Regions from separate parts of the Dysgonomonas sp. ZJ709 genome, predicted to be linked through region 1. Evidence: riboswitches for the same ligand, from Rfam matches in the RefSeq annotation. Region 1 holds a riboswitch; each other region holds the start of a gene.

The links. A riboswitch is a leader RNA that binds a small molecule or an ion and turns the genes downstream of it on or off. The one in region 1 is predicted to bind cobalamin.
Region 2: it holds a riboswitch for cobalamin, as region 1 does, so the genes downstream of both, G7Y56_RS03320 (TonB-dependent receptor domain-containing protein) here and G7Y56_RS11750 (sirohydrochlorin cobaltochelatase) in region 1, are expected to answer to the same signal.
Region 3: it holds a riboswitch for cobalamin, as region 1 does, so the genes downstream of both, G7Y56_RS08495 (DUF5074 domain-containing protein) here and G7Y56_RS11750 (sirohydrochlorin cobaltochelatase) in region 1, are expected to answer to the same signal.

The regions. Positions count from the first base shown of each region.
Region 1 covers NZ_JAAKEM010000016.1:15,452-25,761, forward strand. Annotated here, with positions in the region: gene G7Y56_RS11725 (aminotransferase class I/II-fold pyridoxal phosphate-dependent enzyme) at 1-511, opposite strand, end outside; gene G7Y56_RS11730 (cobyric acid synthase) at 513-2,021, opposite strand; gene cobJ (precorrin-3B C(17)-methyltransferase) at 2,014-3,423, opposite strand; gene G7Y56_RS11740 (PepSY domain-containing protein) at 3,414-4,919, opposite strand; gene G7Y56_RS11745 (TonB-dependent siderophore receptor) at 4,921-7,254, opposite strand; gene G7Y56_RS11750 (sirohydrochlorin cobaltochelatase) at 7,288-8,214, opposite strand; cobalamin riboswitch at 8,264-8,538, opposite strand; gene G7Y56_RS11755 (cobyrinate a,c-diamide synthase) at 8,650-9,951, shown strand; gene G7Y56_RS11760 (cob(I)yrinic acid a,c-diamide adenosyltransferase) at 9,965-10,310, shown strand, end outside.
Region 2 covers NZ_JAAKEM010000002.1:244,710-255,019, reverse strand. Annotated here, with positions in the region: gene G7Y56_RS03330 (hypothetical protein) at 1-175, shown strand, start outside; gene G7Y56_RS03325 (mechanosensitive ion channel family protein) at 248-1,546, opposite strand; cobalamin riboswitch at 1,826-2,031, shown strand; gene G7Y56_RS03320 (TonB-dependent receptor domain-containing protein) at 2,169-4,214, shown strand; gene G7Y56_RS03315 (DUF5074 domain-containing protein) at 4,211-5,347, shown strand; gene G7Y56_RS03310 (PKD domain-containing protein) at 5,383-6,342, shown strand; gene G7Y56_RS03305 (hypothetical protein) at 6,625-7,923, opposite strand; gene G7Y56_RS03300 (OmpA family protein) at 8,355-9,029, opposite strand; gene G7Y56_RS03295 (hypothetical protein) at 9,057-9,386, opposite strand; gene G7Y56_RS03290 (rhomboid family intramembrane serine protease) at 9,518-10,165, opposite strand.
Region 3 covers NZ_JAAKEM010000009.1:100,682-110,991, forward strand. Annotated here, with positions in the region: gene htpG (molecular chaperone HtpG) at 14-1,903, shown strand; gene G7Y56_RS08495 (DUF5074 domain-containing protein) at 2,007-3,410, opposite strand; cobalamin riboswitch at 3,556-3,817, opposite strand; gene G7Y56_RS08500 (glycosyltransferase family 4 protein) at 3,875-4,945, opposite strand; gene G7Y56_RS08505 (PhzF family phenazine biosynthesis protein) at 4,958-5,851, opposite strand; gene G7Y56_RS08510 (PepSY domain-containing protein) at 5,955-7,118, opposite strand; gene G7Y56_RS08515 (TonB-dependent siderophore receptor) at 7,127-9,490, opposite strand; gene G7Y56_RS08520 (YebC/PmpR family DNA-binding transcriptional regulator) at 9,703-10,310, shown strand, end outside.

The DNA of each region.
Region 1 (10,310 bases):
TAGTTGTATAATATTCGTATGATTGATCGATAACAAAACAAATATCAGAGTGCTCATTTATGTACTGTTTCAGATAATCAGCACTGTATATAAAGCCATTCGGATTATTGGGATTGCACAGCCACACCAATTGAGTGTCCGGTTTTATATTCTCCAATTTTTCGCAAAATGATACATCATGCTTATTGATTTTACAAGCATCTTCATATTCGCTGAATGTAGGAATAATAATAGTTGTTCTAGCTTCTCTATATGCTTGTGCTATTAAATAAATAGCTTCTGTTGCTCCATTAGTCATACAAAAGCTGTTACTATCTGCATTATGCTTTTTAGCCAAGAGCTGTGCCAACGAAATAGCATCGGGTTCGGGATAAGCATGTATCGTATTTATCTGCGAACATAAATGAGCTTGTAATAATGAAAGATCGAGCTTATTATAAACATTCGAACTGAAATTACTCACAATCGTTTTGCCATGGCTATATATGTCGTCTCCGTGTCCGTTCAGCATATTAGTTTTTGTCTGTCATTATTTTATAAACCAAGTCCATATTTACATGCGCACGGATATGGTCGGCTAGTTTATTATATTGCTCTTCTTTGAAGGCTTTAAAATCGAATGGCTTATCTGATATTTTTTCGACATATGGTGCAAGCAAATGATCTATAACTACTCCATTATCTAAAATGCCGTGAATATATGTTCCAAAGCATTTATTATTCAAGAAATAACCGTCTTGCGTATTATCCTGCAAATGATTCAGAGGTGAAGATTGTGTATCTTTTAAAGGAACAGTTGTTCCCATGTGTATCTCATAGCCTTCGCAAATAGAATCTGAACCGAGGAATGAGAATTTAACCTGACGGGTCACTTTCTCTCCTTGTATCTCTGTAGAGATAGGTAATAAGCCCAATCCAGGCAATCGTTCTATATCCCCTTCTAAGTGTTGCGGATCACATACCTCCTGCCCCATTATCTGATAGCCTCCGCAAATACCTACAACCGTAGCGCCTGCTTTATGTGCCTTTACAATGCTTTGCGCAACACCATTGCGGCGAAGCTCATATAGATCGGCAATAGTACTTTTGCTTCCAGGTATAAGCACAATATCAGCTTTTTCTATCTCATCTGTATTATTGGTATAGTAGAGATGCACACGAGGATCACGCTCCAATACATTGAAGTCGGTAAAATTAGACAGGTGTCTTAATAATACAACCGCTACATTCACTTTGCCATACGTTGCTTGCAGATTCTTAGTTTGTAACATTACCGAATCTTCCTCTTCGATATAAATATCCTTGTAATATGGTACAATACCAACAACGGGGATATGGCATAGGTCTTCGAGTATCTTAATTCCCGAGTCGAACAACCGCATGTCACCTCTGAATTTATTGATAAGAATACCTTTTACATGTTTTCGTTCCTCTTCGGTAAGCAACATAATTGAACCGTAAACAGATGCAAATACACCACCTCTGTCTATGTCGGCAACAAGTATTACATTGGCATTGGCGTGCATCGCCATTGGTAAATTAACGAGGTCGGTATTGCGTAAATTAATTTCGGAAATACTGCCTGCACCTTCCATTACAATAGGATTAAAGCGCCTTTCCAAGCGATCGAAAGCATCGTTTACTTCTTTGCGAAAAACATCACGACCCTCTTTTTTGAAGTATTCATAAGCATCTTGATTCCCAATCGGTCTTCCATGCAATACTACTTGACTTGTCTTATCTGACGATGGCTTTAAAAGTAAGGGATTCATATCGGTGTGACAATCAATTCCTGCGGCTTCTGCTTGTACAGCCTGTGCCCTACCTATTTCAAGTCCTTCGGGTGTAGCGTATGAGTTCAAAGCCATATTCTGTGCTTTGAATGGTGCAGGATGGTAGCCGTCTTGTAAAAAGATACGGCAAAATCCGCTAGTGATTATACTTTTACCTACATCGCTGCCTGTACCGGCAAACATAATGGGGCGGAGTTTCTTTTTTGTTTTATCACATATTTCACACATCGCGTCCCGGTTTTAATTGTTCAGCATCATCCAGAGTAAGGATAGAATTAACTAACGTTGCAGCTAAATTACTTCCTCCTTTTCGTCCTTCAACTATCAGTTTGGGTATATTCTTAAATGGTTTGGTCATGTGTTTCGATTCACGCACATTTACAAAACCTACGGGTGCGGCAATTATTCCTATCGGGTATGCTTTATCTTTACGGATTAATTCGCATAGTTCCATTAATGCAGTCGGGGCATTTCCAAATACATAGAGTGCATCGGGATGCTCTTCTGCTGCTAAACGAATACCTGCTTGCGTGCGTGTAATTCCCTTATCTTTTGCCAAAGCGGCAACACGATTGTCATGTAGATAGCATTTCACTTCTATGCCCATCCGTTCCAATGCGCCTTTGCGAATACCCGAAGCAGCCATTGTAACATCTGTGATAATGGTACGAACTTTACCTTCCGTAAATTCTTTATGCAGTTTTTCTACTGCCCGATTATCTACATTCAGAATATTTTCCATATCGAAATCGGCAGTAGTATGAATAGCATGAAGCAAAGCCCATTTTTTATCTAATGGTATATCCTTATTCTTTAACTCGCTCTCAATTGTTTGGAAACTACGTATCATTATATCCTGACCAATGCCCACATCTTCTCGTTGAGCCTTACGATAATAACCACGAGGTGTAATAAAATGGCTTTCATCGAAAAGATAAGATTGAGAATTACCGATAATGATAATTGTAAACATATCTATTTCCTCAGGATCAAATTGACCTAATGTAGTCACTTTTACCTCTTGCTCGTCGCGTCCCGCTTGGCGTACATATCCAATTGGAGTATCAGGTGAACGGTCTTGTAAAAATAATTCTATCAAGCGGTATAATTGCCAGTAACGGCCATTACTCTTAGGATTGTATATTGCAGTAACGAAGTCTGCCGACGAAGCAGCAATAATTCGTTTCTCTATTCGGTCCCATGGAGTCATCAGATCAGATAGAGAAATTATGCAAAAGTCGTGACCAATGGGACATCCTAATAGTGCAGCGGCTTTCTGAAAAGCACTGATCCCGGGTAGTACTTCTATTTCTATATTGCTGTTTCGCTCCCTTTTCATTTCGTAAACAAGCGGAGACATACCGTAGATACCTGCATCGCCCGAACTGATAACACAAACCGTCTTACCTTCTTCGGCATATTTAAATGCTTCTTCGGCACGTTGGCGTTCTTTCTTCATTCCTGTATCTATGCAAAGGGCATCAGGTTTGATAATATCTTCTACAAATTGAAAATAATATTTGTATCCTACTACTACATCCGATATTCTGATAGCATGAAGTACTGCCGGAGTTATATCATCTTTTGAGCCGGGACCAATACCTGCGACTATTATTTTTCCTACTGACATGGGTTGTTTTTATCTTTAGATTTATTAGAACAAATATACCGTTTTAATTTCTTTATTTTGCGTTTCAAATACCTAAAACCTAGCCAGACACCCGTGAAAGAGACTAGTGTTCCTCCGATCATTGTTGTCCACATTACAATATTCCATAACACCGGGCGCTCCGCCAAAAACTTAAATTTAAAACTATGTAAGCCCTGATACGCCCATTTCCTTGCTTTCAGATTGGTATTGTAATAACGAATAGTTCCATTTTTCGGATTGATATAATAAGTACTGTTGTCTGCGTCGTTTATTTCAGCTTTGTAAACAGGTAACGCTAGGTGATCTGTTCTGCCGACGTAGTAATTGTCGTATTCAGTCATTAACGATATATTTATTTCCTCTTTATGTGTTTTGGATAACCTATTTCGGATCGCATCTTTATCTAATAAGAGATTGACGACTTCATCCGAAGATGCGTCGAATACGTATAAGCTATCGCCTATAATAGCCTTATACAATGGTATATTTCCGAAAGACGACCACTCTATGCTTTTTACCTTATCCGGGTATTTACTTAATATTTTTTGATACGATAAAGGATAGCCTTCCGATGGAATATGCAATTGTGATTTATATAGGCTTCCGCCAATTGTCGAATCATGTGTTTTTACTATCCAGTCAGGTACATCAGCTAATGACATCATGCCACTAAAAACAAATGTAAAAACGAATAATCCGAATACGAAACCTAATATATGATGCCATTTATAAGAAAACTTGCGGTAAGGGGTTCTTACTTTTTTCTTATTTTTGTATTGTTTATAAAAAACATAAATGCCTAGTATATTTCCTCCTAAGCACATAATAGAACCGATGCCGGATAACCATACCACAACATCAGACCACAGTTGCGAATCCTGACGAAGTGATGTAAAATAAACCCAATGTGGTATTGCTCCTACCCATGCCCAGAAACGGCTGTCTTTATCTGTAAATTGTAGTGCTTCTCCAGTTTTGGAAGATACGTATAATTGATGTTCCTTATTATCCGAAAAGTGAAATTTGTATATGGGAAAGTCTTTTTTCAAATAACCGAATTGTATCCACTGATCTAGTTCGTAAAGCGTATCTACTTTAGTGATATTTCTATTATTCCATTGCTTAGCATAAGATTCTATTTGCGAATATGATATTTTGTCAACTAATGATATGGTAGTATCAATAGATATTTTATATACACTGTCGTTTGTAACTATTTCAAATATAGGAGTGTTATATCTTATTCTTAAAGAAATACTTGAGATGTTTTTGTCTTTTGGCAAATTATTTAAGACTGAATCAATACTCGGTACACTATTAGGTAATACCTGCATATTCTGATACTTATCCTTTGTTTTTATTTTCGGAAATGTATGATAAATCATTACAAATCCTGAAAGGAACCAAACCAAGAATAGGATGCTGAGAATAGTTCCCAGCACCCTATGAATTGAATATAATATTCTTTTTAGCATATCATTTTAAGCTATAAGATATTGTTGCTAAAAAGTTTGTCGGTGCACTCGGTACCATTTGATTTCCCAGCGCTTGGTTATAGTATTTTTCATTGAACATATTATTGACATTAACCGATAATCTAATGCCACTATTCAATTTATACGAAGCCCCCATATCTGTTAACCAATAGGATGGGAAATATATATCATTACTCAAACTGCGATATACTTCATCCATATAAGAGACAGTAAAGTTTACCCCTAAGTTCTTGAAAAAACCTTTTTGTACAGTATAGTTTCCGGCAGCAATAAATGTATTTTTGGGTATAGTAGCTAAGGTCATACCTTTATTGGGGTCGACATCTAGATATTTATTTTTAGCCAAGTTCACAATTTTAGCATCTATATATGCATATCCTAGGGTTAAAGCTAAACCGCTTGTAGGATATATACTTATATCCAAATCAAATCCTTTTGATTCGGTGGAACCAACCTGCCCGATAACATTTTTAGTTACTCCATCCTCTTCTACAGTATCCAAAGTCTTTTTTTCATTATTACGACGAATGTAATAAACACTTCCTGTTGCCTGTAATAATGACTTATAAGTATATCGTGTGCCTATTTCGGCTTGGTAGCCTGTTTGAGGTTTGAATATTTCTTTTCCTTCCTCGGGGTAAAACCTGTCGCCATTTCCGTTTATATAGACAGTTTTTTCAGAATAAACATCGCTATAAGGAGTAAAAAACGAGGCCATCGATGCATAAACAGATACATCGGGATGTGGCAGATAAACTGTTCCTAAACGATAACTGAATGCTGATGTATTATTTTTAAAATACCCTTTTTGTTCTGATTTATGATATTGTCTTTTGCCATTATAAGTTGGTATACCACTCTCACTCATATATTTGAAGAAATCATAACGTCCTGCAAGCATTACTTTCCATTTGTCATTCAGTTCTATCAGGTCTTGTAGATAAATACCATGTGTATAGAATTTAGTGAGTGTAACCTTACTAAAACTTGATGTCATATAACCCATGCTTTGAGGATCATTAACTACCACTTTCGAAAACAATCCGGGACCCTGTACATCTTTTCCCAGATTATAACCGGTAAATGAATTCCGGTTCATCTGAGAGAAGTTATAACCCCCTAAAAAGTTATGTTTAATATCTCCTGTTTCTAATTTACCGGATAATTCAAATTGATTCATCAATGTTTTACTAAGATGTGAAAATCGTAGCGGAAATGTTAATTGCACAGTATCGAGTGATATATAAACTGTTGAATCTCGTAATCCGTCTTTAGATTTTCTTTTATAATAGTGGTTATAGATAGGATTATCTTCCCCACTCTCTAAATAGCTTAATTCTTCTGTTCCAAAATAGTCAATATCGTCAGAAATGTAAGAAATATAGTTTTCAAGTTTCAAACCATTCCCGAAAACCTTATCATATCTAGCTGAAATATTGAAATTCTTATTGTAAAAGAAATCAGATTCATTATTGTATCTAGCTTTTCTATTCAGTCCCGGTTGCATTTCTCCTTTTTTCAGATAGGAAGTACCATCCAGATTATAAATATCATTAGCCATATTAGGAGGCAATCCTATTTCGGTACCATAGAAATCGCGAACTGCTCCTCCCCTAACCACAATATTACTTGTTGCATCGAGTTTGTATCCCAAAGCTAGATACCCCGATAAACGATTATTTCCATTATCTCTCCAGCCTTCCTGATCTGCATAATTGATCGTTGCTCTATAGTTGAGTTTATCAACAAGTTTGCCCCCAAAATCCATTGTGACCTGTCTGTTTTGCCAACTACCATAAGACATACGAGTATTTACCGTAGTTGTGGCGGTCGGTGCTTTTCTTGTGATATTTAGCACTCCACCCACAACCGAATGTCCATACAGAACCGAAGCCGGTCCTTTTAATAACTCTAATGACTCGACAGAAGATAAATCAGGAAATGGATTTGAGTTTACGATAGTTCTCTCATCTCTCACGCCATCAATCATTATGGCTGCATTGGTAAATCCCCGCACCGAAAACGTTTGGAATGCACCATAGCTCGTTTGCATGCGAGTACCGGGTAAAAACTTAACAGCATCTTCGAGATTCAGAATCCCTCTCATTTCTAAGTCTTTACTTGAGACACTAGTCACTGAAAGAGGCAGATAGCTCAATGGCACATTAAGATTAATCATATTTACTCTTTGTTGGATAGGAGCTTCTATAACAATCTCTTTTATAGCATGAACTGTGTCGGTAATGTTTTTATATTGGGCATTAATTACCCCTGCTGCCATTATAAAAATGGCAGATAATATTATTTTTTTCATTAAAATTAATGTGTTTTTTGTGCTTACTTAGTCTTATTTCATTTTTTCTCCGGTCACTTCATAAATGGCCTTTTTTTTCATAATGCCAATTTTACGGTGGTGAGAAATAAATTTAAGGTGAGAAATAAATAGGTCTTGTATTGCAGGATTTTGTCCTAAGCCTTCCATGTGTACATCTACAGCAAATCCTTTTTCTTCTAAGTCTGATTTCCAGTCTTCTGCAATGTCGTTTTTAGCATGTTCGCCTGCTACAAAAAGAAAAGGAACAAGCACGACCTTCTTTGCTTTCATCGAATTTAGGCGCATCAATACATCATCAAATTCGGGGTAGCCCTCTATTGTTGCTACAAAATAGTTATTATACCCTTTCGATTTCAACATATAATCTAGCATCGCATATTGGGCAGTAGAAGAATCGTACGTGCCGTGCCCTATCCAAATATAAGCTGTAGAGGTGTCTTTTCTTTGAGCTAATACTTCTATAACATTTTCATAGTCGTGTGGTGAATACAATAACGGATCACCTACACGGATTTCTTTAAAAGAAGACCGCATCTGATCTACTTCGTTGTTTAAGGCTTCCATCTCTACCCCATCGATAATACAAGTGGCTTGTACTAAGATATGTGTGTAACCATCTGCCTTTAGTTGCACAAGAGCCTGTGAAGCATTCATTTTTTGAATACCCCTCTCTCCTAAACGTTTTACTACGATACGTGAAGTGTATGCTTCACGAAATTCTACATCAGAAAATTCTTTTTTTACTTTTTCATTAATAGCATCGATAGTTAAGGCGCGAGTGTCAGCATGGGTGGTACCGAAGTGAACCATCAATATGGCTACTTTGTCTCCTTTCCCCAATGTTTTGAAGATGTCGGAGGCTTCAAAATTTGGACCGGAATGAGCTGCTAGGGCATTAGAAAAAGCTAATACCATGAGCATAAAAAAGGTTTTTTTCATTATAATAATGAATAAAGTGTTAATAAAATATTCTTGACCCCGAGAATACGTATTTACTGTTTTGCTTGGCAGGTTTCCTGACTTACTCCATCTTTGAATATCCTTCCCATCGTACCAGTTATCAGTCATCAGTCATCAGTTATCAACTAGATTGTTGTTACTGTTTACTGTTCACTGTTTACTGTTTCTGACAGTGGTATGAGTATTATTCAAAGACTTAAGAAGAGTTTACAGTAGCGGGCACTGTCTCGGATTTTAACCGAATTCCCTTTTAAATACAATAGACGATTGTCCATTAGTATCACCTAAGCGGTTGCAAAGATAGTCTTAATAAATGTTATAGAAAATAGTTTCAATAAAATAAATAAAACTTATGTATATATAAATATGATTTATAGTGTGCATTTCATATTTTTGTAATAAGAATCAATTTTTATGAGCAAGATATCCAATCTCCTTATTGCAGCCACATCATCAGGATCAGGAAAAACGACCCTGACCTTAGGCTTATTGAGGGCATTAAAGAACAGACAATTAGAGGTGCAACCCTTTAAATGTGGTCCTGATTATATAGATACTAAATACCATGATTTGGCATCGCACGGACATTCTATTAATCTGGATTTGTTTCTGTCTTCCCCCGATCATGTGAAACAATTATATGCAAAACATAGCGCAAGTAAAGATGTTTGCGTTACCGAAGGTGTTATGGGACTTTTCGATGGGTACGATCGTATGCAGGGAAGCAGTGCGCAGATAGCCGAATTGCTTGATATTCCTGTTGTACTCGTTATTAATGCTAAATCGATGGCATATTCGGCAGCGGCAATGCTATATGGATTTAAAAATTTCTATAAGAATATAGATGTTGTAGGTGTTGTTTTCAATTTTGTAGGTTCAGAAAGCCACTATCATTTTCTGAAAGAGGCATGTAAGGATGTTGGCATAGAGCCTTTAGGTTATCTTCCTAAGCAAGCGGATATAGAAATACCGTCACGCCATCTGGGATTAAGTCTCGATAAAGAATTTTGTTTCGACCATTTTGCTGATAAAGTAGCTTCATTTATTGAAAAACATATAGATATAAATCGTTTACTGGAAATAACAAAACAAGAGAGACCTGTTGTTTCCCTAGCGGATAAAAAGATAACAAATAAAAACTTAAAAAATGCTGTTGCTTATGACGAAGCATTCAATTTCTTCTATTACGAAAATATAGAGTATTTGAAAGAATTAGGAGATGTCACTTTTTTTAGTCCTCTGTGGGATAAGGAACTACCGAAAGCAGACTTTATTTATCTTCCCGGTGGATATCCCGAATTACATCTATCAGCATTGAGTGAAAATAAATCGATGCACGAGAGTATCAGAAATTACATTGAAAATGGAGGTAAGCTATTAGCTGAATGTGGTGGTATGATGTATTTGTGCTCATCTATTACAGATAAGGATGGAAATGTTTATCCAATGGTAGATGTTTTGAAACAAAATGCTACTATGCAACAAATGAGGCTAAAGTTGGGTTACCGTAGTCTCAGTTACAATGGGCAGAATATTAAAGGACACGAGTTTCATTATTCTAAAATAGCAAATGCTGAAAATTCTATTTCTATTGCTAAAATATATAATGCAAAAGGCATAGAAGTGGATGCCAAATTATTTCGTTACAAAAATCTGATTGCAGGTTATACCCATATTTATTGGGCACAACTGGATTTATTGAGTCTTTTTGAATAAACAAAATATTGTTATGAGAATATATACACGAGGTGGAGATAAGGGCAAAACAGGAATACACGGTGGTCTGCGTGTGGATAAAGATGATATACGTATTGAAGCAAACGGTTGCCTCGACGAACTGAACAGCATGATAGGTGTTGTACGTGCTTATCTGTCTGATGAACATGAATGGCAGCAATTATTATTTCTTATACAATCTGAAATGATGGTTGTTATGTCGCATGTGGCAACACCTTCCGATATACGCGAAAAGAATCCGAATAAACTGTCTGATAATTTAGTTACGCTATGTGAGGGGCAAATCGATAACCTGACGAATAAAATGGGTCAAAATTCTCACTTTATTCTTCCGGGTG
Region 2 (10,310 bases), on a different contig from region 1:
AATAGATGGTAAAATACATCCGGTAAGTACTAGTGATGCTTCCAGAGAAAGTATAATTGATGATATTATTGACGAAATGGTAGAAATAAATGCCGATTTTGGAGGTGATACTGTATTTATATCTGATGGTGGATTAGAGAAGTTTAAAGGGTTAGCTCTTATCACCCGCTATTAATGTAGATACTCCGAAAGAAATAAAAAAGTAGAGGACTCAGGTATAAAATCTGAGTCCTTTTTTATAATATCTTCATGTATTTATCCGATTCGGATCAATTCTCATATGGTGCAAATCTTTACTTGAAGGATTTTGAAAAAGAACAATATCAAATAAGGGAGCACTGGAAATCACATATTCCATTACAGAACGATGGATCACATCATAGCCACTAGCCGTTTTTTGACGAGAGAATGCATAAATTTCAATACCAATACCATTAGCTGTAATTTCGTTCATATACCTGACAAATAGCATTAGCTCATCATTAATTTGAGGATGCTTACGCAGAAATAACTCGAGATAAGCTCTGAATAAAGCTAAATTAGTCAGGGTTTCTCTCGATGAGCTTTCCCGAGCTAAAGAAAGAATTGCTTCAAAATTATTTGCCATAGCAGGATTACCCGACAGAATAGCAAGAAAGTCGTCACTTACGAGCTTTACAGACTCGACACTCACATAAAATGAACGGACAAAAAGTCTCCCCGGTCCCAACTCCATACGACGCCAGTTTGTGAATGAATCGGTTACCATCGTGTAAATAGGTATCATAGTAACCGAGTTATCCCAGTTCTGCACCTTTACCGAACTAAGATTTATATCTACAATAACTCCGTCTGCATTCTTTGATGGCATCTCGATCCAATCTCCGAGGCGTATCATATCCTGAAACGAAAGCTGTATGGAGGCTACAAAGCCTAAAATTGTATCTCTGAAAATCAATGAAATAAAAGCTGCTGTAGCTCCAAAACCAACAAATAGATTCGATGGGTTTTTATCTGCAATTATTGAGACAATAAGAATTGCACCTATAATCCCCAATATAATTTTAATAATTTGAATATAACCCTTGAGTGATGTTTGCTGTGTCTTGGGGTGAATCTTGAAGAATAACTCCCACGCATTCAAAAGTGAAGATAATACTAATAAGACCCAGAATACCACTACAATTTTAGAAATCGCAAACTCAAACCGCATCCAACTTTCTGAGAATCCCGAAAATAGAACTCCGGAACTAAAAAAGACAACAATAATCGCAGCAAGTACAATCAGACGGTTAAAAAATTTCTTCTGAACCAATACATTGTATATTTTGGATCTCATGTTGGACTCCTCTTTCCGTCTAAAAACAGAGGATAGCTTTGAGGTTATAATGTTCAATAACCATATAATAACGATTAGGGATATAAATGCAACAGTGAAAACAATAACATTAGACACTTTGATACTGACTCCAATACCTGATAATGCATCATGGAGATACTGTAGTATCCAGAATTTAGATGAGCTGGTTACACTCTCTGTTGCTATATGAGGAATTATGACATACATAAAATATGGGTTAAATATTATAACTTTAAACAACGATTATAAGCAAAGCCACCCTTTATATTATGGAATTGCCGTATAAGTATCCAGACATCACAAATTCGTAGATTCACTACATATTACAACATTTGCTATCTCATATTGTTCTACGAGCAATGCCGTGGGGGATTCTAATATGTTTTCACATAATCTTCTATATATCAAAACGAATTGAGGGTGAGTAGTAGTGGGCTTCAATGCATTTTTCTCTAAATTACCAACGCATATCGATTTAATACCCTATCTTTGTACCAACATTTTGGTGTTACAAATCCGTATTTATCGGACAAGTAATGAAAAGGGAATCAGGTGAAAATCCTGAACAGACCCGCTGCTGTAAGCTCTACTATGTTTTGAATGGACAAAATCCACTGTCGTAATTAATAAGATGGGAAGGATATTCAAAACAAGAGTAAGTCAGAAGACCTGCCAGAATATTTATATTTAAAGCTTTCGAGGTATGAGGCTGGAGAATATTATCAGAAGTAGTAAGATACTTACGATTCTTTTCTGCAAATATTGCATGCGCAATTATTCCAATCCACATCAAGAGAAAGCTATTTTGATCAATTATTCAAACTAGCGAATGTTTAAAAACATAATACGATTTCTATCCATCTGTTTACTTTACTGTTGCACAACATCCCTTTATGCACAAGGTCTGTTAGACAGCATACAGCAGATGAAAGAAGTCATCGTCATTGCTAAACCCTTTCAAGAAGTGATTCCGACACAACGATTATCAGGTACTAAGCTACAACAGCTAAGCAACCACACCGTCTCGGATGCGCTTCGCTATTTTGCAGGTATACAGATAAAAGATTATGGTGGTATAGGTGGTATCAAGACAGTCAATGTACGCAATATGGGTACGCATCATGTCGGCGTATTTTATGATGGAATACAATTGGGCAATGCACAAAACGGAGTAGTCGATTTAGGTCGTTTCTCCCTCGACGATATGGAAGAGTTATCACTGTATAACGGACAAAAAAGCGAAACATTTCAGTCGGCAAGAGACTTTGGGTCGGCAGCATCTATCTATCTGCGAACTAAAAAACCGAAATTTGAAAAAGATAAGAAAACAAATCTCCTCGTAAGATATAAAGCCGGATCGATACAACTTATCAATCCCTCTGTTCGTTGGGAACAGAAACTCAGCAGTAAATTGAGTATGAATTTAAGTTCAGAATACATCAAATCGGATGGGAAGTATAAATTCAGATACAAACGGGTGAATACAGACGGGTCTATTGCTTACGACACAACCGCCACCCGTAAGAATAGCGACATAGAAGCTCTCCGTATCGAAGGAGGCTTATATGGAGTAGTTGCCGATGGCTATTGGGAATCGAAAATATACTATTATGATTCGGAACGAGGACTGCCCGGAGCAATAGTCAACAATGTATTTTATAATGGTGACAGGTTATGGGATAAAAACTTCTTTGCCCAATCGAGTTATAACAAAGATTTCACTCCTAAATACAAATTCCAACTCAAAGGTAAGTTTGCATACGATTATACACATTATCTATCGAACGACACCACTTTGTTTATGGGGGAGGTTGTCAATGACAGAATATCGTTCAATAATACGTACTATCAGCAAGAGGTTTACTTGTCGGCTATCAATATGTATTCGCCGACTTCGTGGTGGGATATATCCCTATCTACAGATTTCCAATGGAACAAACTGAACGCAACGATGAGCAATTACGATAATTTCGCTTACCCGAAACGCACCACAACACTTGTTGCTTTAGCCAGTTCGGTAAAAGTAAATAAGGTAAAAGCACAGGCCAGTTTGTTAGGTTCATTTGTGCAAGAATCTGTAAGAAACGGCAAGGCATCTCCCAATAAATCTGAAATAACACCTGCGATAGTGGTCGGCTACAAGCCTTTCGAAAAGCATGACTTCAATCTACGTGCATTCTACAAACGTGTATTCAGAATGCCGACTTTCAACGATTTATATTATGCCGAAATAGGTTATAGCGATCTGAAGCCGGAATACACCAATCAATATAATATTGGATTCAGTTACAATAAACAATTTAAAAAAAGTAATCTGGACGCTTTCACTTTACAAGTGGATGCCTATTATCTCGATATCGAAAATAAAATCATCGCATCGCCCACAAACAGCAATTTCAGATGGATGATGACCAATATGGGAAAAGTAGAAAATAAAGGTCTGGATGTAGTAGCCAATTTACAAGGACATATAGGTAAAGTAAGTTTAAGTACAAACCTCACCTACTCGTATTCCAAGGCGCAGGATTTCACAAAAACCGAACCTCGTTTATCATCGTATGGCGACCAGATTCCCTATACACCATGGCATAGCGGTTCGGCAATTCTTAACGCAGGATATGAATCATGGAATATGAATTATAGTTTTATATACGTAGGTGAACGTTATGATGGTGGAATAAACAACATTAAACGCAATCATATACAGCCATGGTATACCCACGATATGTCAGTACAGAAAACATTCAATTTCAAAAGTTACAGAGTAAAAAGTTCCATAGAAGTAAATAATGCATTGAACCAATACTACGACGTAGTATTAAATTTCCCGATGCCCGGCCGCAATTTCAGATTTATTTTAAGTATCGAAATATGAAACAGCTTTATAATATAGCATATATCTTTTCTTTTATCTGTATCCTGCTATCAACTTCGTGCAGAGATGACGAAATGGTTTATCTGTCGGAACAAGAACAGATAACACCACCGGTCAGCAATAGTAAGATGATGGGCTTCTATCTCCTCAACGAAGGAAATATGGGGATGAATAAAGCTACAATCGATTACTTCGAATACCCGACCGGACTATATTATCGCGACATATATTCAGAAAACAACCCGGGTGTAGTCAAAGAATTGGGTGATGTAGGCAACGACCTGCAAGTATATGGAAATAAACTATATGCAGTAATCAACAATTCGAACAAGATCGAAATAATGGATGCGAGATCTGCCAAACGAATCACCGAAATAACTGTTCCCAACTGTCGTTATTTAGCTTTTCACGCAGGGAAAGCCTACGTTAGTTCGTATGCTGCAAATATATCAGTCGATCCAAATGCGCAAATAAGCTTTGTTGCTGAGATAGACACTACAACACTCACTCTTACACGTAAGGTAAATGTAGGTTATCAACCCGAAGAGATGGTAGTTCATAATGGCAAACTATATGTAGCGAATTCGGGTGGCTATCGTGCTCCAAACTATGATAAGACTGTATCAGTAATAGATCTCAATACTTTTGAGGAGATAAAGAAGATAGATGTAGGTATTAATCTCCATCGCATGGTAATAGACAAACGAGGCTATATATATGTAAATTCGCGGGGCAATCTTTCGACTATTCCATCCAAACTCTATGTGATAGATAGTAAAACCGATGCTGTTACAGATGAATTGGATATACCAGTCACCAATATGCGTTTATCGGGCGACTCTCTCTATTTCTTTAATGCTCCGGATAACAAGAATGCGACTTACAGTATTCTGGACACCCGATATAAGAAGATTGTTTCCAACAACTTTATTTCCGATGGCTCTGAAAGACAAATTATGCTGCCTTATGGATTAGGCATTAATCCTGACACAAAAGAAATATATCTGACTGATGTACAGAACTTCGTAGTTACAGGATACATATATTGTTTCACACCCGAAGGTAAACTAAAGTGGAAAACCCAAGCAGGAAACATTCCGGCGCATATTGCATTTGTCCCTAAAAATAGATAACAATCAACTATAATATTACTAAAATATCCATGATAATGAAAAAGAGAAATTTTCGATTAGCCTTAAAGGCATTTCTAATAACTGGTTTTGTTTTCGGATTTGCAGCATGCTCTTCTGATGATAATGATGGTGGCGAAGAGATCATCACATACAGCCCTTATATAACTAAAGTTTACGATTTTATGCCGGCCATTGGTCAGTTTGTAAATGAAGCTCCCAGATATGAAAACGGAGATACGAAAGAAAGGATGATAGCTAAAGCAGAAAAAGAAATCATCGGAATTAATGGCGGAATAGTGAGCCTCGGCGGATTTGGCGGATACATTGTTTTCGGATTCGACCATACAATCCAGAACGTACAAGGGAAAAAAGATTTCAGAGTGAAAGGCAACGCCATTTATTCTGCTACAAACCCAAACCCTAACGATCAGAGAAAAGGTGGAAGCTGCGAGCCGGGTATAATTATGGTTGCATACGATCTGAATAAAAATGGGAAACCAGATGATAACGAATGGTATGAAATAGCAGGAAGTGAATATAGTAAATCTGCCACGATAAAAGATTACGAAATAACTTATTACAGATCCGAAGAGAATGCACCCAGTAACAAATATATCAGATGGACCGACAACAAAGGTGGTTCGGGTTACAAGATAAAAGACTTGAATCACTCTCAAAGTTATTTCCCTGAATGGATTACCGAAGATGAAATTACGTTCAAGGGCACCCGTTTAGCAGATAATGCTGTCGACGAAAGTGGAGATGGCACATATTGGGTATCGTATGCCTACGATTGGGGTTATGCAGATAACCACCCGAATGACAATGATGCTTCTGCTATCGATATAGATTGGGCAGTGAATACAAAAGGCGAAAAGGTAAATCTTCCCGGCATCGATTTCATTAAAGTATATACTGCAATCAACCAGGAAGCAGGATGGACAGGAGAAATATCGACAGAAATTACAGGAGCAGAAGATCTACATATAAAATAGAAAGAGTTCGATAAGATATCCTTTCTACAAGTTGGGATGAAAGAGAGAAAAAGTTGTGCCCTCTTATAAAAATGAATGAGGTCAAAAGTCGAACTTTTGGCCTCATTCCAACACAACGTAGTTTTATAAATTAAGGTCGGCCGATAGTATGAGTATTTTATCTAAAACAATTGGTTTAGCAATAAAAAAGACAGACGACTTTATAGGTAAAAAATAAAACTTCAAACTCCGATACATTTCATCTGTACCTATCCGATGATGACACTAACGATATCTGATTTTTTAATTAACACCAGCTGGAGGCAGATCTCCTACTTTGGTAATTACGAAATGGGTGCTTCTCCCAATTAAAGTGCAACCCAGAGCTGTACAATTACCCGACTGCCCTCTGCCTAGTTGTATTGGCCAAGTCCTACCGGTTGGAATAAAAGCCGTACAAGTTATCGTTCCTCCATGATTTGATAAAGCTCCTTGAGTAAAAGCTGCCGTTGAGTGGATACGGGTATATTTGACTGGTGCATCTCCTCTAGCCCCATTCATATCGGGAAAATCGACTATATATGAAGCTAGAGTGCATCCAGAGCCATTGTGTTCGGCTTCGTACACAAGAGTCATTGTATACAGTCCTCCTCTTTTGAAAGTCACAGTATTAGTACCAGGGTTGAAGGAAATATCGTCTAACAGATTGTTTACTAACATCGCCATCGGAACTTTAGTACTTGCGCCGACGATCACTGTGCTTAAAAAATTTGGAATATTTGACTGTAGCTGAAATACGGCAGGTCTGGGTACCCCGAGATTATTTAATGAAGATTGCAATGTATTGTCAAAAGTGGATTGATTGATTAATTGACTCCATTTTGTCCCGTCCCAAGTATATAAATTATTGGCGTATACGGCTGTTGCTCCGCTTGACTCATTTGTCGTATTATAAACAATTAATCCGACTGCCGGAGACGTAATCGGCGAAGTACTATTGGTAGCTGTAAGTGTCACTCGGGGCGGAAGAAAACCCTTGTTGGCTGCATTGATTTCCAATGCTGCACTGGCATCGGGCGTTTCTGTGCCAATACCGATACTACCATTTGTAAAACCTAGTGTTTTGCTGTTGAGATTGACGGTGGTATTGACGGTCAAATCTCCTCCAAGATCGACTTTACCACTATTTAAAGTAGTACCACTGCCTGAGGAGAGTACTTGCATATCGCTACTTGTCGTATAGTACTTCCAAATAGTTCCATCCCAAATATAGATACCTTGTTTAAAAGGAGCTGCTGTGTTAAGGTTATATACCATTAGACCTGTATGTAATTCTTTCACCCTCGATGTAGAAGCATTGATCCATTCAGTATCGCCCGTAGAAATGAATGGTTCGAGCGTGGATGCGTTAAGCAATTTCACACGAGGCAATACAATCCCTCCTGTTTGCGAAGTGATGTTATCTGCTTTTGGCTCTTGATCTTTAATTTGCAAAAGAGCAGCTTGCACAGGACCAAATCCGCTACCGATAGTTACTTGTCCTGAAAGCGTGTAATTAAGTAGAAATACCGCTAATAGGATTAAATATACTTTCTTTTCCATAGTTTTTGAGTTTTATCGCTATTGAACATCAATAAAGTCTACACCTTCAAAATATAAATAAAGTGCAATTTTACTTTTTTACAAAGGTATAGGATTAACATATTGGGTTACAAATGGAAATGCATCAAGACCGTAAATGTATTTTCAGAACCGTAAAAAAGCCACTTCAATATCGTCAATTGAGGTGCATTATCATAAAAATTATTGATTGCTTTTGTTGGACGAAGTATTTCGATCGATTTAAGAAGAGTATTATTGAACGCGAGTTGGATATAAAACTTATTGAATAAAAAGCATGCGCATATCGCTTTTATTTCTTATCACAAAGAACACAAAATATAGAATAGAAAAGTAACGTCTATATTCAAAAATAAAAAGCCCCGATAGAAAATTCTATCGGGGCTTTTTATATAATCTAAACCAAGGTTATATTATTTACCTTCATGTGCGTCTTGAATCATCTTTTCGTTAGGTAAAATTAAAATTTCCACACGACGATTTTGAGCTCTACCTGTTGTAGTGCTGTTATCAGCAACTGGTTGAGAAGAACCAAATCCTTGCGATTCCATACGAGCACCGTTTACACCTTTTGATTGTAAAAAGTTATAAACCGATTGCGCACGTTTTTCAGACAATGGGTTATTTATAGCATCGTTACCGGAGCTATCTGTATGTCCATAAATCTTAACATCTGTATCAGGGTTATTCTTTAATGATGCTGCAAAATTTGCAAGGGCTGTTTGAGACGATGGGTTCAATGTGCTAGAGTTTGTAGCAAATAGGATACCCGATTCGAATGTAACTTTAATTGCTTGTCCTTCATTGATAGACTCAACCTGAGCACCTTCTATTTTTTCAAGTTCGGCTTTTTGCTTGTCCATCTTATTTCCGATAACAGCTCCGGCTGCACCACCGGCTATTGCTCCGATACCTGCACCCCAGGCAGCACCTTTGCCACCACCAAAAATAGCTCCGATACCTGCTCCAAGAGCGCCACCGGCACCGGCTCCAATTCCTCCGCCTTTCACCGTATTACTAGCTCCACAGCTAGAAAATAAAATTGCACAACTAAGTGCTATTGCTGCAAAAAATGAAAATCTTTTCATAATCAATAATATTTATTATTTATCTCTTTATTCAAATAATCCGATAGAGTCGCAATAAGCAAGTTCACCTTGTATGATGAAGGCGATCTCTTCAGATTCGAATTTGCTAATTTTGTCTTTCTTTGTATTTTTCAATACATATTCAACCATCTCATCTTCGTCGATATCTACAATCGAATCTTCGTTTACATTCTCTTTCATAAAACCTTTATCTTCGTAAAAATCGTAGATGATGTCGATAATGTAATTGATTTCGTCGCTTGAATATTTACCTTTCATTTCTTGAGGAAGATAGTTCTGTATGAATTTTACAGCCTCGTCTTCATCGTACTGGATAAGATCTTTTTCGTTGCTCATTGTTTAACTGTTGGATTAAATTATTGTAATTATATAACAAAGATACAGATGCTATGTTCAATTAGAACGTTGCTTTTTCTGCTCTATTTAAGAGATAATATTAACTTTTGTTAAATGCTAAATTTTAGATTTTATTTCTTTTTCCAGATGTAATATGCCAGAACGATCAGTGGGATAACCATTAAACCAATATATAAGGCATTAACCATTAGAAGGATCGGGGCAAATATAACCGAAAGGATAAGTCCGACAGCGGCTCCACCCAGATGGGCGTCATGTCCGATATTGCCCGTACGCGAATGCATCCCGTATATCGAGAAAGCCAGATAAGCGATTCCAAATACCCATCCCGGTATAGCGATAGGTATAAAAAGTATATAGATACCGATATGCGGATCGATAGTAATAGAGGCAAACAATACACCTACAACTCCTCCCGATGCGCCGATAGCACTATAGTAATATTCGCGACGGTGTATCCATAAAGATAACAACCCTCCACCGACAATGGATCCAAAATAAATTGCCAGATAGCGCCATACCCCAAATACACTGACGATAGCATCAGAGAAGAAATATAGGGTCAACATATTAAATATGAGGTGCATATAATCACCGTGCAGAAATGCCGATGATAAAAGGCGATCCCATTGGCGGGATTTACCCAGAATAGCTCCTACATTGAACTTGTACCTATCGAAAAATTCGGCATTATTAAAGCCGAACAAACTGGATATAACTGTGAGTACGATAATTAGAAACGGGATATATTCAATCATATAATAAAGATGCTTTGTTAATAGCGCAAAGGTATAAAAAAGAGTCAATATTCGGGTTTTCTTTTCGGATAAGTAAAAGAGGGTATTTAGTGTTATATTTTAACCTCTCTTCCCCTTTCCCCTTCCAATGAGAGGCTGCTATACT
Region 3 (10,310 bases), on a different contig from region 1:
TTAAAATATCATTATGGAACAAAAAGGCAAAATTGGGGTTACAACCGATAATATTTTCCCCATCATAAAGAAATTCTTGTATAGCGATCACGAAATATTTCTTCGTGAATTAGTATCGAATGCAGTAGATGCTACACAAAAGCTAAAAACATACTCTTCTTTGGGCGAATTCAAAGGAGAACTTGGAGATATCACTGTACGTGTAAGCATTGATAAAGAGAAAGGTACACTCACTATATCGGATAAAGGTATAGGAATGAATGCCGAAGAAATTGAAAAATATATCAATCAGATAGCTTTCTCTTCTGCAAATGAGTTTCTCGATAAATATAAAAATGACGCGAATTCTATCATCGGACACTTCGGGTTAGGTTTCTATTCTTCATTTATGGTATCACAAAAGGTAGAAATCGTTACTAAATCATTCAGGGAAGATTCTCAGGCTGTTAAATGGAGCTGCGACGGTTCTCCTGAATATACATTGGAGAATGTAGAAAAAGCTGAAAGAGGTACCGACATTATCTTATATATAGATGATGAGAACAAGAACTTTCTTGAAGAAGGTGAAATCAGTCGTTTATTAAAGAAATATTGTCACTTCTTACCTATACCTGTTGCTTTTGGTAAAAAAACAGAATGGAAAGATGGCAAATCGGTAGAAACCGAAGAAGACAACATAATCAATGACACGAATCCAATCTGGACACGTAAACCTGCAGACCTGAAAGACGAAGATTATAAAAAATTCTATCAGGATCTATACCCGATGTCTGACGAACCGATGTTCTGGATTCACCTGAATGTCGATTATCCGTTCAAACTGACAGGTATCTTATATTTTCCTCAAATAAAGAGCAATGTAGATCTCAACAAAAATAAGATACAATTATACAGCAATCAGGTATTCGTAACCGATTCGGTAGAAGGAATCGTTCCTGAGTTCTTAACACTGATGCATGGTGTTATCGATTCTCCGGATATTCCGTTGAATGTATCCCGTTCATATCTGCAAAGCGATCAGAATGTGAAAAAGATATCTAATCACATCACAAAGAAGGTAGCTGACAGATTAGAGGAAATATTCAAAAACGATCGCACCCAATTTGAAGCAAAATGGGATAGCTTGAAAGTATTTATCGAATATGGCATGCTGACTGACGAGAAATTCTACGATCGTGCTCAAAAATTCTGTCTACTAAAAAATACAGATGGAAAAGCATTTACGTTCGAAGAATATAAGACACTTATATCTGCCGATCAAACAGATAAAGAAGGTAATCTGATATATTTGTATGCAAGTAATAAAGACGAGCAATATACCTATATTAACAATGCTACCGAAAAGGGATATGATGTAATTTTATTCGATGGGCAGCTAGATGTACACATGGCCGGACTACTTGAACAAAAATTCGAGAAAAGCCGCTTCGTGCGTGTAGATAGCGATACAGCTGACAATCTTATTGCAAAGGAAGACGCAGTAGAGGTTAATCTCACCGATAAACAAAAAGAAGAATTGAGCGAAACATTCACTTCTCAACTTCCTAAAATTGAGAAAACAGAGTTTACAATCGATTATAAAGCATTAGGTGAAAAAGCGCAGCCAATACAAATCACTCAAAACGAGTTTATGCGTCGTATGAGAGAGATGTCTGCTATGCAAACCGGAATGTCGTTCTATGGTGAAATGCCTAATAATTACAATTTGGTATTGAATACCGAACATCCACTGATCAAAAAGGTTATGGCAGATGTAGAGGGCAAAGAAAAAGATGCTGTAACGGCTTATGCAGCTGAAAGCAAAACCGTACGTCAACTTATCGATTTGGCTCTATTATCGAATGGCATGCTGAAAGGTGAAGCTCTGAACAATTTCATCAAGAGAAGCACTGATATGATCTAAATAAATTAAGTAAAGTAGTGAATCCGAAAAGGGCTTAAATCAAGAGAGGCTGTTCCACCACGAACAGCCTCTCTCTTTTACCTATACACAAATAAAACAAGCGTCAATTTCTGACATCTATTCTTATATCTTTTTCTACGATCTTGCCATTTGAATTTGCTTGTAGTTTAATAACCATCTTTCCGGTCTTAGCCGAAGATTTCAGGGTCAGCATATTTTTTTGCAATTCATATTGAGCAATATCACCCTCAGCAGACGAAGTAAGCAGACTCTTAATTATAGATGATGATGCGTTATCGGCATCTATAATTACTTCATTCAGATCAATTGTCTTTTCTTCGTTAGGCTTCAACACGATTTGATTAGTCAATATAGCAGGAGCGTTTACGTCTTTAAAGAATGGCATAGCCGGAAACCAATAGTAATCGGTATTATCTGCACCTCCTTTTACGTTTATCGTTTTACTCAATGCTCCTTGAGGTGTCAATAACTGTACTACATTTATATCATTACCCCATACACCTGTTGTCATTGACAAAACTATATTGTCGGTTAAAGGATCTACTCTTAATCCTGCACCATAAAAAAGAAGCTGGTCACCATTATCATGCTTACCCAGCGTATAAAATGCTGAATTAAGCGATTTACTATTTATATCATATTTAGCAACTTTATTCCCATCTTTCCAATACAAAACATTTTGTTGAGTACTGGCACAAAAACTCCCTACATTCCAAGAATATTCGATATGGGTATCTGAAAACGAAACTTCTGTCGTTGCTTCAAATGTATATGGATTTATCTTAATCAGTTTACTGGTAGCACCAGCCCAAATATTTCCGTCCTTGCTTTGTGCAACTGAATTTATTGTATTGTCTTTTATAACTTTTTCTACTTTATCAGTTGAAGTATCTATAACATAAATACCTTCCGAGATAACAGCTGCAAATACATATTTACCTGCAAGACACATATTAACAACTTCGCCGGAAATACCAGCAATAGTTGTACCTACTTTCAACTGCTCAATATCAAAGAGGCTAATTCCACTATTAGTAGATATATAGCCTTTCTTACTATTCACCCCTACAAAAGAGCGTGCCGCATTGTCGCTCCCTGCAATATTTTCAATAGCCGCCTTCTTCTTCAATGTTTTAGCATCTGCTACTACAAGCCTATTTCCGCCAAACGATACTATATAAACATTATCACCATAAATTGTTGCAAATTGCCCTGTTTTACCTAGAGTCTCTCCCGAATTTGCAGCAGCATACGCGCGATAAGATATAGCTCCGTCATTATTGAAGAAACTTAAACTGGCATTATCTGTAGTAAAATTACCCTCATTCAAAATATAAAAACCATCGGCAGCCATAGTAGCCGGAGCTTTATCATTTTCTATTACAACCGTTTCATCAGAATTTGTTACATCGTCGTCATCAGAACATGATGCGAATGTAAAAGTCAAAGCAAAAAATGCCACTAAACCTAAGTACTTTCTTTTCATTATAATTATCAGTTTATTTAGTATAATACTAATCCAGACTAAAGTTGAATAGTCTTAACAGAAGAAATGAAATGATAATCAAAATGTATAAATACAAACGTGCAACCATGTGCATTTGATCTCAAGACTTTATTCCTCGAAAGTCTGAATATTTATTTTGTCTGGCAGGTCTCCTGACTTGTTCTCATTTTGAACGGCCTTCCCATCATATCAGTTGTCAGTCATCAGTTATCAACCAAATTGTTGTTTACTGTTCACTGCTTACTGTTTCTAACAGTGGCGAGGGTAATGTCAAAATGTTGTTCGTTAGAACTTACAGTAGCGGGTCTGTTCAGGATTTTCACCTGATTCCCTTTTAATCAGATAATCCGAAATGAATTATCCAAACCAAATACGTTTACAAAAATATATATTATTTAAGAGATAACAAGTAAATGTGCAAAATATTTACAATCTTCAATATATTATACAATCTGTTTAATTAAATTTTCCATCTTCTCAATGGCACTTTCCCAACTAAAACGTTGAATGTAATTATTACCCCTATGCGCCAATGAGATGCGCTCTTCATTATTATCGATCAAATAACAAATTCTTTCAGCCATCTGCTCTGCATTTTTCACCTCAACAAGTAAAGCCGTTTCTCCATCAATAGCAAATTCACGATGTCCGGCTATATCGGTACAAATTAATGCACATCCACAGAATAAAGCTTCGGCAGGTGTAAGTGGGAAACCTTCGGTAAAACTATTAGAAAGAAATATCGCATTACGATTATATATATCGCAAAGATTATCTGGCGCACGATAAAACTTGATCCAGTCGGGCAAACCTTCCGGCTGAGGGCACACACCGAATAGATAGGCTTGCAACTCAGGATATTTTTCTTTCACAAGCATTAATGCTTTCAGACCATATTCAGACCCTTTTATTTCTTGTATAGAATAGGTCATCGCAACTGTTGCAAGCGTTCGCTCTTCTATTTTATCTTTTACAAAAAACTCTTTATTATTGACAGCATTATATATTAATGCAACAGGCTTAGATGTATGCTGCTCTACAATCTCTTTAAGGTAAGAGGCTACAACAACATTTGTTGTATCAGGCATATCGTACGAAGCATATAATAGGTCTTCATGCCCTGTCCAGTTTTCAAAACCTTGAATAAGATTTATCTTTTTACCTTTCGCCGCACCTAGCCTACCCATTTCTAAGACAGTAGACCACCATGTAGCAATTACAACATCTGCATCTACTACATATCTGTCATCTACTTGGGGAACATAAGACATCGTAATAGACGGATCGAAATTAAACCACTTGTCATTACGAAAGCCTTCTACCTTAGACAGAATATAACGAGCGACATAAGGCAAACGATATTCCATATACTGTGTACGGATAGGATATGTAAGATGAACCGAATATCCTTTCTTTGCTAATCGGTTGGCATATTCATACATTACCCGAAATCCACCTGCCGGACGGCGAGGTTTGAATGGTAGAATAAAATTTATCTTAGTCGATTTATTCACTACGTATTTATTTTACTTATCACTTGTATTAAGAAAATAAGTTCCTTCTATTTTCACAGAAGCACTGCCTCCAAAAAGAACTTTTCTTTCACTCATTTTTAATTTAACTACATTATAAGCGTTTTGTTCTCCGTTTTGTTCAATAGAAATAGGTTCTCTGTTCCATAGATTATGCTTAAGCATATAGTAACCCATAGCAGAATTGCCCGATCCTGTGGCTACATCTTCCAGATAACCAAATTTAGGAGCAAACACACGAGTTCTTATCTTATTATTCTCATTAGTTACATCTGTAGTAAAAACAAGTATAATGTCAATCTCATTTGTTATACAGAAAGCTTTCAATGTTTCTTCATCTGGATTTAAGGCTAATATATTATCCAGATTGGTAATCGGTATTATAAGAGTTCTTAAGCCGGCATTAATAAAATTAATAGGATATTGCTTATCAAGCATATTTTGTATAACACCTAAATTCTCGGAGATTTCTTCTGCTGCAACTGTCACCGATAAATACTCGGGGTTTGGAGCTGTTATGAAAACTGCATCTAAAGATTGAAGCTCGTTATAAACTACTAAACTGCCTTTTTTTGTATTTATTTTTATTTCGGGTAGTTGTTTGAGCTGTTCATCCGTTTTTAATAAATGGTACATACACGCAATTGTACCATGTCCGCAAAAATCGACTTCGCATTCCGACGAGTAATATCTCAAATTACACGAAGAGCTATCAACCATAGCACAGTAAATAACTTCGGACACAAAGCCTTTATGCTCCTTAGCTATATTCTGCATATCAGATTCAGATAAAATCTGATCCTTTTCAAGATATATGCATGCAGCAGGATTCCCATTAGACTCTCCGGCAATAAAAGCATCTAGTTTCAGATATCTAAGTTTTTCCATCTTATTGTTTTCAAGCTATGTGTAGATATTTTCGTATAAAAGAAAAAGCAAATATAATTCATATTAATTATATCTGCTTTTTATCGGTAGAAAGTTTATATATCTATTTCTTCCCCTTCTTTGATTTCTTTCTTTTCTTATGCCAAATGATGTATCCGGTGACCGGCAAACTGGCAATACCTAAGCTTGCAAGAAAAACGACTATCTTACCCGGTAGTCCGCCAATAGCTCCAACATGAATATCGTAGGTCATACGATAAAGCTTATCACCGGCAGACGAATCTTCGTAAGCAGTGCCATAGATACCACCACCTTCGAGTTCTTCCAGCGTGTTCTGATCGAAGAAACGAAAATGTCTTTTGTAATATGTATCATCATTCGCCGGATTGAAGCAAATGCGATAAGCATCCGCTTTCTTGTTAGGGAAATCGAACATAAATGTACCTTGCTCTCCTATCGGATACTCTTGCTTCACCTGATCCCATAGTCGATCATCCAAGTTGAGAGTCGAGGCTGTCAATGTCGTATCAGACAAAGCCGGTTTCCATTGTTTCAGTTCTTCTCCACCCGAGATAACAGTATAATAAGAATTTGCGAACCATTTGAAGCTCCATGTCAGACCGGTTATAGATATTATAAGGGCGATCAGTGCCACATAGAATCCTATAACTTTATGCAAATCGTAATTGAGCTTATATGAATTTGATTTCCGCTTGATCGTAAGAATAGATTTCAACGATTTTCTATTCCATCTTTTAGGTATCCAAAGTACGATTCCCGAAATAGTTACAATAACAAATACCAGAACCGACCAGCCTACAATAGGACGTCCAATATCGTAAGGCAACCACAGACTACGATGTCCTGCAAGAATGATTCTGAAAAAATCGCCTTTCAATGTCTGCTTATAAATGTAATCTCCCGAGTAAGGATTCAACATTAATATTGTATATCCATCCTCGTAATGATTATACGCAAGCGTGGCAGCCTTATCCCTCTTGCCATAGGCTACGCCATAGATAACATTGGCGCTATCGGCCGCCACTGCATATACATACTGGTTAGCTTTTTCTTTTAGCTCCGAGGGTGACAAAAACGGTCTATCTTGTATCTCCACATATTGCGATTGTTGAAAAATGCTTCGTAATTCTAATTGAAAAACGTAAATACATCCTGTGACAGCTACAATGAATATTACAAGTGACGAAAGTGCCCCGAGCCAAAGATGCAACCAGTAAGCTATTTTTCTAAATGATAGTTTTTTCATTTCAACGATCAGAAATTATAGGTAATACCCATTCTGAAGTTACGTTTAGGCTCGGACTGCCAATAATATACATTACCCGACACAGAACCACTGTATAAATATCTATCGAAGACATTAAATACATTCAATCCTATTATCAAATTTCCTTTGCGCCAACCTGCAACCGCATCAAACTTATAATAATCAGGTAAACCCGACTTGCCATCGACAAGCCCTCCCCATGTACTACGATCGAGCATCGAGGTTTGACCTCCACCAATATTGAAGCCTTTAAGAATACCTTCTGAAAACTGATATTTCAACCATATATTGAAAAGATGCTTAGCATGTCCTGGTAAACGCATACCAACAGGTCGTTTTTCGTTTATCGATTTTGTCACTTTATAATCGGTATAAGCATAGTTAGCAACAACGCTCAACCCCTTAACGATTTCACCCATCATGTCGAATTCTACCCCTTGAGCTTTCGATTGACCAACTTGAATAAGGTAAGTTTCATCTCCTTTGTTATCAGGGTCAGAAGTTGTTTCATTATTTTTCATTATTTGATATACCGAAAGACTTGTATTCCATCGACCACCAAACCACATACGTTTCAAACCTAATTCCCAATTACTACCGGTTATCGGTTTCACTTTATCTCCGCCACGAAGCAATCCCATTTGCGGACTGAAAGTTTGATCGAAAAGAGCATACACTGACGAGTTTTTATCCATAGAGAAACTAAGACCGACACGGGGTGAGAAATGTTTCTCATCAGTCACAGTAGTTCCATACGAATCATCTTTCACAAATGTATAACGACCGGCAAGAGTTAATCTTAGTCTTTCGTCAAAGAAACCTAATTCGTCTTGCACATACAATCCTGTATACGATTGCGAAATTTGAGTAGTATTAGCTCTCTCTTTCATACTTCGGGTTCTGTCGAATTGAGGATATCCCCAATATGGATTACCCGATTTACGATTTGTGTCATAAATATTATATGTACCAACTGAATCCAATGCATGAGTTTGGCTCCAGTCTCCCCAAAAATGTTTATCACCAATATCCAAACCTCCTAATATACGATGGTTGACGGCTCCCGTTTTCACTTCTCCATTTACGAAGACCTGACCAAACTTCATCTCATTAATAGCATCACCTATACTTACGGTTCTGATCATATCACCATTGCTTGCCACAGATCCATACCACATAGAACTACCCTCTTTATTATAATTGAAGTATGCAGCCTGAGCGGTCAACTTCCAGTTTTTACTCAACTCATGTTGAAGATTAAGGATAAGACTATGATCCTTTATAACTGTGGGTTCTAGCCCTGGCTCTAATATTGAGTAATCGTATGGAAGATCGGCATATCCATTCGGAGAGAAACTGTAAAACGATCCTGTATTAGAAGACTCCATGTATTGGTAAGCGTATTCTGCTGTCAACTTCGTTTTATCATCTATATCGTATGTAATAACCGGAGCAACACTATATCTCTTATTGAATTCATATTGTCTGATCGAATTCATCGTTTGTCCCATCAGGTTTAAACGATATAATAGTTTACCTTCTTTATCCATTACACCATCTAGGTCTAATGTAGCACGATACAGATCGTTGCTACCGAACATAAACGAAGCTTGTCCTCTTCTCTGTCCTGTGGGTTTCTTCATTACCACATTATAAATACCACTAGGTTCACCGTTCGACATCATAAAGCCGGCTGGTCCTTTTACAAATTCGATACGTTCTACAAAGCTCATATCCTCCGTTAGAGGCCCCCAGTTGGAAGTAACATTCATACCTTCGCGAAACGCAGCAGCACGGCTACCACGCATGTTTACGCGCGTATATGAATCGCCCCAGTGCTCAAGACGGGTTACCCCGCTGACATTACGGGTAATACCGTCACTCATACTGGTTATTTGCTGATCGAGCATTATATCGCTATTGATAACTTGTATGTTCTGAGGAATCTGAATCAATGGTTCATTGAGACGAATAGAACCCGATATACGTTGAGTGGTATATCTGTGAGCTTGAGCCGAGACAACAACCTCGCCCAAATTCTGAGCAGATTCTTCCAATATAATTACCGGAACATCCGTTACCTCCGTATTTGAACGGACAGCTACATCGATTGTCCTTGTTTTATAATTGAGTAAAGAAACTGTCAATTTATAATTACCGGGATTTATATTTTTGATCATAAATACACCTAAAGAGTCGGTTATGCTACCACTCTGGGTACCAACTATATGAACAGCTACATATTCGAGATTTTCACCGTCCGAACTTTTTACTGATCCCCGAATATCTTTGGCCTGACAAAAAACAGTAATACAGCACAGAATAAGTAGCAAAATGCTATTTTTTTTCATTGTTAAGATTGTTTTTATTGAATTTATTTTTACGTTGGTAAAACGACGCAAAGGAAAAGAAAGATCAACACTGCGGCAATCCCTAAATATTGCTATATTCACTAATAAAAATCATTATAATTAGTGAGTGCATTCTTTTTAGCGGTATATGAATATTTTTTATAATTTTGCATACAGAAAATTTATTACCGTACATATATATAGAAAAACCTATGGGAAGAGCTTTTGAATATCGCAAAGCAACTAAGATGAAACGCTGGGGCAATATGGCTCGTGTGTTCACTAAACTTGGTAAACAAATTACAATAGCAACTAAAGAGGCTGGTCCTGAACCTGATACAAATCCTCGTCTTCGTGTATTGATGCAACAAGCGAAGAAAGAGAATATGCCGAAGGAAAATGTGGAGCGCGCCATAAAGAAAGCTACAGCCAAAGACGGAGCCGACTACAAAGAAGTTCTATATGAGGGATATGGCCCTTATGGTATTGCTATTGCCGTGGAAACTGCTACCGACAATCCAACCCGTACTGTTGCCAACATACGCAGCTACTTCAATAGACTTGGTGGTTCGCTAGGAACATCGGGCAGCCTTGAATTCTTGTTCGATCATAAATGTGTTTTCAAAATAGCACCCAAAGAAGGTGTTTCGCTCGAAGATCTGGAACTGGAACTTATCGATTATGGTGTAGATGAAATAGAAAACGACGACGAGGATATCATTCTTTACGGAGAATTCAAGTCGTATTCTGATATTCAAAAATATCTTGAAGAAAATGAATTTGAAATTCATAGTGCAGAATTCGAACGCATCCCGAATGA